Regions from separate parts of the Alteromonas sp. 4NS20-0143 genome, predicted to be linked through region 2. Evidence: predicted binding sites of a transcription regulator. Region 2 holds the regulator's gene; each other region holds the start of a gene.

Region 1 (2,264 bases), on a different contig from region 2:
GGAGTATGCGTCGCCAGAATTTGATAAACTGGTTACAGTACATAATTAAGGGGATAACCAAGGGGTAGGTATGTCTACATTTATTCTCGCATTCGGTTTCTTTTTGACCATGGTTGCAGCCATGGCTATTGGTTACTTGGTGCAGCGAAAAACTATTTTGGGAAGTTGTGGCGGATTAGGCGCAATCGGTATAGAAAAAGCGTGTGACTGCCCAGAGCCTTGCGATCGTAAAAAGTCGCGTATGGAAAAAGAAGAAGCACGTCAGAAAAAACTGAATGAATGGAAGCAAAACCAAATTTTGTAAGTTGAAACGCGACCGTACAACTTTTCCAAAATGAATAAAGCCGCTAGCTACCCACTAGCGGCTTTTTTGTATCGGTTTTATTTCATGTTACTTTTAAGTTCATATACTATCTCTTAATAAATATTACCTTATGAATATGTCGATACTAAAGAAGAGTATTTATGAAGTTAGGTGAAGAAGGGTTTACTCTTATCGAGTTGATTGTTGTAATCGTTGTTTTAGGGATCCTCGCGGTGACCGCAGTGCCTCGATTAGTAGACCTAGGACGTGATGGTCGAATTGCCACCCTAGAAGCTGCAGAGGGATCAATGAAAACGGCGTCGGATCTTGTCAACTATAAGGCTAGGCTCGAAAATAAAACCGATTGCAACTTAGATCCCACTGTAGAACTTGCCGGACAAACTATTACCCTACGCTGTGGCTTCCCTTGCCCTCATCCGAGCGGTATTGAAAGGGCGATGGATGTAAGCGAAGGATTAACTTGGGGCGGAGGAAATTGTTCAGGTAGGTTGGGAAATATCAACCTTATATTAGATGATGCTCCGGACCCTTCAAATTGCAAGGTGAGATATGCAGCTGCTCGTTCAGCTGATTCAAAACCTATCATTAGTCTAACAACAAGCGGCTGTTAGAAACTTTATCATTTAATCTTCAAAGAGCACGTCTTACTGGAATAAGTCTTCGCTAGTCGCTACTATACTGTCTATATGTACAGTTTGGTATTAGCATACACTTATAAGCATCCTAGTACCGCAATGCGAGTTTAAATGCGAAAAATCATCCACGTTGATATGGATTGTTTTTATGCCGCTGTGGAAATGCGGGATAATCCTGCGCTTAAGAATATTCCCATCGCGATAGGGGGAAGCTCCGATCGCAGAGGCGTGATTTCAACGTGTAACTACCCGGCAAGAAAATATGGCGTACGTAGCGCGATGGCTACCGCTTATGCCATGAAGCTGTGCCCAAATCTTACGTTAGTAAAAGGCCGCATGGACGCTTACGCCAGCGAGTCTCAAAAAATTCGTAACATATTTTCTGACTACACAGACTTAGTAGAGCCATTATCATTAGATGAAGCATATCTTGATGTGACTAACAGTCAGTTTTGCGGCGGTAGCGCCACATTAATAGCGGAGGAAATCCGCGCAAGAATTGAAAGCGAATTGGGTTTAACCGCATCAGCTGGTGTTGCCCCATGTAAGTTCGTCGCAAAGGTAGCGAGTGATGAAAACAAACCCGATGGCATTTGTGTGATTACGCCGGATAATCTTGATGAGTTTGTTCGTAACATGCCGCTAAAAAAGATACCTGGTGTGGGAAAAGTGACAATGCAAAAGTTGTCTCGCATGGGGCTAAATACCTGTAACGATGTGCGCCAGTATCCTTTTGAGCGAATACAAAAAGAGCTTGGAAAGTTTGGCAGTGTATTGTGGGAAAGGGCTCATGGTATTGATGAGCGCGAATTGTCGGTGTCTCGCGAGCGAAAATCAATTGGTGTAGAGCGCACTCTTAGTGACGACATTCAGACGATTGAACAGTGCAAGGCATTCCTTCCCCATTTACTCGAAAAGCTCCACGAGCGCATGGAAAATCACAAGAAAAGAACCGGAAAGCCTGTGCGTTTAAGAACACAGGGCGTTAAGCTCAAGTTTAATGATTTTCAGCTTACTACCGTTGAGCATCGACATGCCATGCTTGAAGAGCATTATTTTGCAACGCTGATGGAAGAGGCGTTCGAGCGGGCCAACGGACGGGGAATTCGTCTGGTGGGGATACACATAGGTTTAGCTGCCCATCAATCAACACAGCAATTGATCCTACCCTTTGACGATTAACGCCGAGCCAGCCAAGCTAAGCAAAGAGAGCCAAGCAAATAGCGCTAAGCCATCTAACAAACGCAATCACATGATAAAGCTAGCTAAGAATAAGGACTCACAATGGAAACAGAACAGCTAAT
Region 2 (2,264 bases):
GGAATTGAGAAAAAAACAAAAATGGTACACTTGCACACCATTTTGCAGTTGCGGTCTTTAGTGATTTCACTCAGCACCTCCGTAATGGTAGAACCATTAACGCCAAATGTTGTTATGCGCAGTCTCTACCAAGTGGTTTGTGAACGATTAACTCAATACATCGATTTGTAAATTGAATTCAAAGTCATTGTTATTATTTTGTTAAAGCTTGTATAAGAATTGCGCAATAATGGCGTTCCGTCTAGTCTTTTCTGTTAAAAATTTAATGAGACAGTTAAAATTTAATCTAACGCAGTTTGAGCAGTGGGTTTTGTGATGCAGTGTAAAGCGAGGTAAATCAGGGGATAGTCAGGTTATTTGCAGTGAAAACTACACTAATTCTCTAGTAACGGAAAACAACATTTAGTTTCTAAAAATCAATCATTAACCGTGAAAAATTGAACAAATTTCACACAAAGTCAAGGCAATATAATATGTAATATCTTACTAATATTAGATAGAAAGCGTGCGTGGATTTTTATCAGATATAGAAGTGTATTAATGATATTTATAAGCACTGAAAGTCTTAGCTAATAGTGGTTTTATTAAGCATATCAACAAACTTAAGTGCAAAAAAAAGCGGCTATTGAGCCGCTTTCATAATAACGTCATAAAAGGCTACATCCAGTCGGCGTTTCGAATAACGCCAACGGCAATACCTTCAATGGCAAACGGCTCGTTTGCCAAGTCGACTTTAATAGGCGAAAACTCATCGTTTTCAGCATGAAGTAATACTTCTCTACCGCGTCTTTCTAAGCGCTTCACCGTCACGTCTTCGTCAACCCTTGCTACTACAACTTGGCCGTTATGTACATCGGTAGTGCGATGTACTGCTAGTAAGTCGCCATCGAGTATACCAATGTCTTTCATACTCATACCGTTTACGCGAAGCAAAAAGTCTGCGTGAGGCTGGAATAGAGCAGGATCCACTTTATAGTGCGACTCTACGTGTTCTTGAGCAAGAATAGGTTCACCAGCGGCGACTCTACCAATTAACGGTAATCCTTCCTCTTCAACCACTTCTTCTTCAATAGGAACAGTCAGTTTGATACCGCGAGACGTTCCTGGCAAAATTTCAATAACGCCTTTACGCGCAAGTGCCTTAAGATGTTCTTCAGCAGCATTAGCAGACCTAAAACCTAGGTGACGGGCTATTTCTGCACGCGTAGGCGGCATTCCCGTTTCTTGCATGTTTGATTTTATAAGTTCTAAAACTTCAGTTTGTCGAGCTGTGAGTGGGCGCATAAAAGACCTGTCTGTCTATACAGTTCCTGTAAGTATATACACCTAAACATAAATGACAAGCGCAGACACGCTGTCACAAACAAAAAAAGCGACTATCGCTATCAAATATGAAGTTAAAGTATACCAGGCTGCCAGCAGGTGCGGTTTCTACCACTTGACTTAGCCTCGTACAGAGCCTGATCGGCCACCGACAAGTAGGTACTAAAATCGATATCGAAGCAGTCTGACGTATAGCTAACCCCCGTGCTGATAGTAATATTGATTCGATCGTCTTTGTAAACAAGTTGCGCAGCGTTTATAGCCTCCCGAAGACTCTCAAAGGTGCTGTTTACTTCATTAGGGGATTTGTTCACTAACACAATGGCGAATTCTTCACCGCCTAACCTAGCCACAACACCGTGCTCGCTGCAAAAAGAGCGAGTGAGTGATGCAACCTCCTTTAATGCATAGTCGCCAGCATCGTGCCCGTAGGTATCGTTGACACTCTTGAAGTAATCTATGTCGATAATGGCTATGGCAACTTGCTGGTGAGTTCGGGAGATGAGATTACATTCATCTAAGAAAGCTCGTCTGTTTAACAAGCCGGTAAGGGGGTCGGTCATCGCAAGCATACGCAGTTTTTCTTCAGCTTCTGCCCGTGCGGTTTCCAAATCAACCGCATAAAATAAACCTGCTAATGCATCTAAAAACGGCTGGAAAAACGCTGCATCTGACGCTTTGTAAAATTCAAACTTGTTAGCTAAGCCAATCATACCCACAACTTCATCTTTTATCTTAATAGGAAGCCCAAGGAAGCGGTTAATACGAGGGTGGCCTTTAGGGGTGCCTCTTGAGGCGGGATGAGTTTTGGGGGTGTTGCTAATAATCACATCACCGGTTGTAATAACTTTGCCAAACAAATTATCAAAACTTGTGAAGTACAGGTTTCGCTTTTTATACTCTGCGTATTGCGTAAAGCTAGAACTGTCCCACACAATGTC
Region 3 (2,264 bases), on a different contig from region 2:
CGACACAATAAAACGAGCTTCATCCAGCTCGTTAAAGCCGGCATACACCGAAATGGGCTCACCCTGACTATCTTCAGTCCAAAGCTCTTTACCTAAACGACCTGTGTTGTTGTCGATAACGGTATTGGCTGCTTTCAGTATGTTGCCCGTAGAGCGGTAGTTTTGCTCTAGGCGAATGGTTGCTGGTGATTCAAAGTCTTTTAGAAAGTGCTGAATGTTGTCTACATTCGCACCGCGCCAACCGTATATAGATTGGTCGTCATCGCCCACAATCATAATATTGTTATTATCGCCGCTGCTCAGCATGCGTAACCAAGCATATTGAATGTTGTTGGTATCTTGGAATTCATCAACTAACACCGCGCGAAAACGACGCTGGTAGTGGGCTAATACTTCAGGATTTTTCGCCCATAGCTCGTGAGCGCGTAGCAGGAGCTCTGCAAAGTCTACAAGGCCTGAGCGATCGCAGGCATCTTGATAAGCGGTATACACTTCGCGCATGGTTTTTTGAATAGGGTCGTCAAAGGTTTCAATATGCTGAGGGCGAAGTCCTTCGTCTTTGTTACCATTGATGTACCATTGAATTTGACGAGGTGGATAGTGCTTCTCGTCTAAATTCATGGCCTTTAAAATTCGACGAATTAGGCGATACTGATCGTCTGAATCAATGATTTGAAAATTCTCTGGCAGTCGTGCTTCAGCGTGGTGAGCGCGCAACAGGCGATGGGCTAACCCGTGGAACGTGCCAATCCACATGTTATGCAGGCTTTTGCCCATAAGCGACTCTATACGACCGCGCATCTCTTTAGCGGCTTTATTTGTGAACGTAACGGCTAAGATTGAGAAGGGCGCAATATTTTCGACTTCCATCAACCACGCTATGCGGTGAACAAGCACGCGGGTTTTGCCACTACCAGCGCCTGCTAATACCAGCGCGTTTGAGAGCGGTGCTGCTACAGCCTCACGTTGTTTGTCGTTAAGCTCGTCTAGCAGTCTGGATACATCCATAGTGTGGCACCTGTTATCTTATTTTATTCACAAATTAGAAGCGTAGCTATTATGCCAGCTGACTGTTAATTTATACAGTCTAGTTTTGGCTTCTTGTGTCTTGCAGTGGCGGAAAAAACCTAATGGAATAACTAATAATAAATTGTTTAGCTAAGTTGATCGAAATCCACCGCCAGCAGGTATCACTGTCATATTGCAATTCGTCAATCTCAGGTAAACTCATCGTTTACGCTTCGCTGTTCAATATCACTGCGTCTAAGATAAATACCAACGGGAAATGCTATGTCTGTTACCTCTACACCCATCGATTTTTGGTCTACTTTAAAACAAGAAGCAAAAGTTGTTGCAGATAATGAACCGTTATTATCAAGCTATGTTCATGCAAGTGTATTGGCGCACCATAATTTCGAATCGTGTTTGAGTTTTATTCTTTCCAATAAAATGGCTGACGACGTGATGCCAGCCCTCGCTATTCGGGAAGTCTTCGATCAGGCCTATTTACTAGAGCCAGGGATCAGTGAAGCGGCAACGGCGGATATTTTAGCCATTAAAGCGCGTGATGCCGCGGTAGGCGACTTCCTAACGCCGCTGCTTCATTTTAAAGGTTTTCACGCTGTTCAAGTACATCGTATGGCGCATTATTTGTGGATGCACGGTCGCCATCAGCTTGCTCTTTTTCTTCAAAGCCGCAATTCAGCTAGCTTTAGTGTGGATATTCATCCGGCTGCAAAAATTGGTAAAGGCGTAATGTTTGACCATGCTACAGGTATCGTTATTGGTGAGACTGCTGTAGTTGAAGATAACGTCTCCTTGCTACAAAGCGTTACGCTGGGCGGTACCGGCAACGAGTCTGGCGATCGTCACCCTAAAATTCGCCAAGGCGTTTTAGTGGGAGCCGGGGCTAAAATTCTGGGCAATATTGAAGTGGGCGAAGGGTCAAAAGTTGGTGCAGGAAGCGTGGTGCTAAACGACGTACCACCCCATGTCACCGTAGTTGGCGTACCGGCAAAAGTGGTGGGCCGCCCAGTGTGTCAACACCCTTGCGAGTCTATGCAGCAAAACGTGCTTGAGGATAATGTCTAAACAATTTGTTTAGACGTTCAAGTCGAGTTTTTAGCGTTTAAACTCAGCCCCCAGCCTTTAATTTCAGTCCCAAGCTTAAGCAGTTCGCTAAGTTTGCTGGACTGTACTCTTTTTTAAAGCATCCTATTTAAAGCTTCCTGCTTACAACTCCCAGCGCATAAAACCTTGCTTAT

What was found. Region 2 encodes LexA, which represses DNA repair genes until DNA is damaged. Its sites were predicted from a motif close to TACTGTATNNNNATACAGTA; they were not measured.
Region 1: dinB (DNA polymerase IV) is a predicted target of LexA. The motif match lies at 1,002-1,021, and genes of this name have one in related genera.
Region 3: uvrD (DNA helicase II) is a predicted target of LexA. The motif match lies at 1,069-1,088, and genes of this name have one in related genera.

The regions. Positions count from the first base shown of each region.
Region 1 is NZ_BAAJLR010000010.1:74,935-77,198, reverse strand. Features, by position in the region: gene AC27HD_RS16925 (FAD:protein FMN transferase) at 1-49, shown strand, start outside; gene nqrM ((Na+)-NQR maturation NqrM) at 71-304, shown strand; gene AC27HD_RS16915 (type II secretion system protein) at 466-936, shown strand; gene dinB (DNA polymerase IV) at 1,072-2,142, shown strand; gene AC27HD_RS16905 (DUF1653 domain-containing protein) at 2,245-2,264, shown strand, end outside.
Region 2 is NZ_BAAJLR010000009.1:53,339-55,602, forward strand. Features, by position in the region: gene coxB (cytochrome c oxidase subunit II) at 1-70, opposite strand, end outside; gene lexA (transcriptional repressor LexA) at 658-1,284, opposite strand; gene AC27HD_RS16090 (sensor domain-containing diguanylate cyclase) at 1,398-2,264, opposite strand, start outside.
Region 3 is NZ_BAAJLR010000004.1:227,059-229,322, forward strand. Features, by position in the region: gene uvrD (DNA helicase II) at 1-1,008, opposite strand, end outside; gene cysE (serine O-acetyltransferase) at 1,291-2,091, shown strand.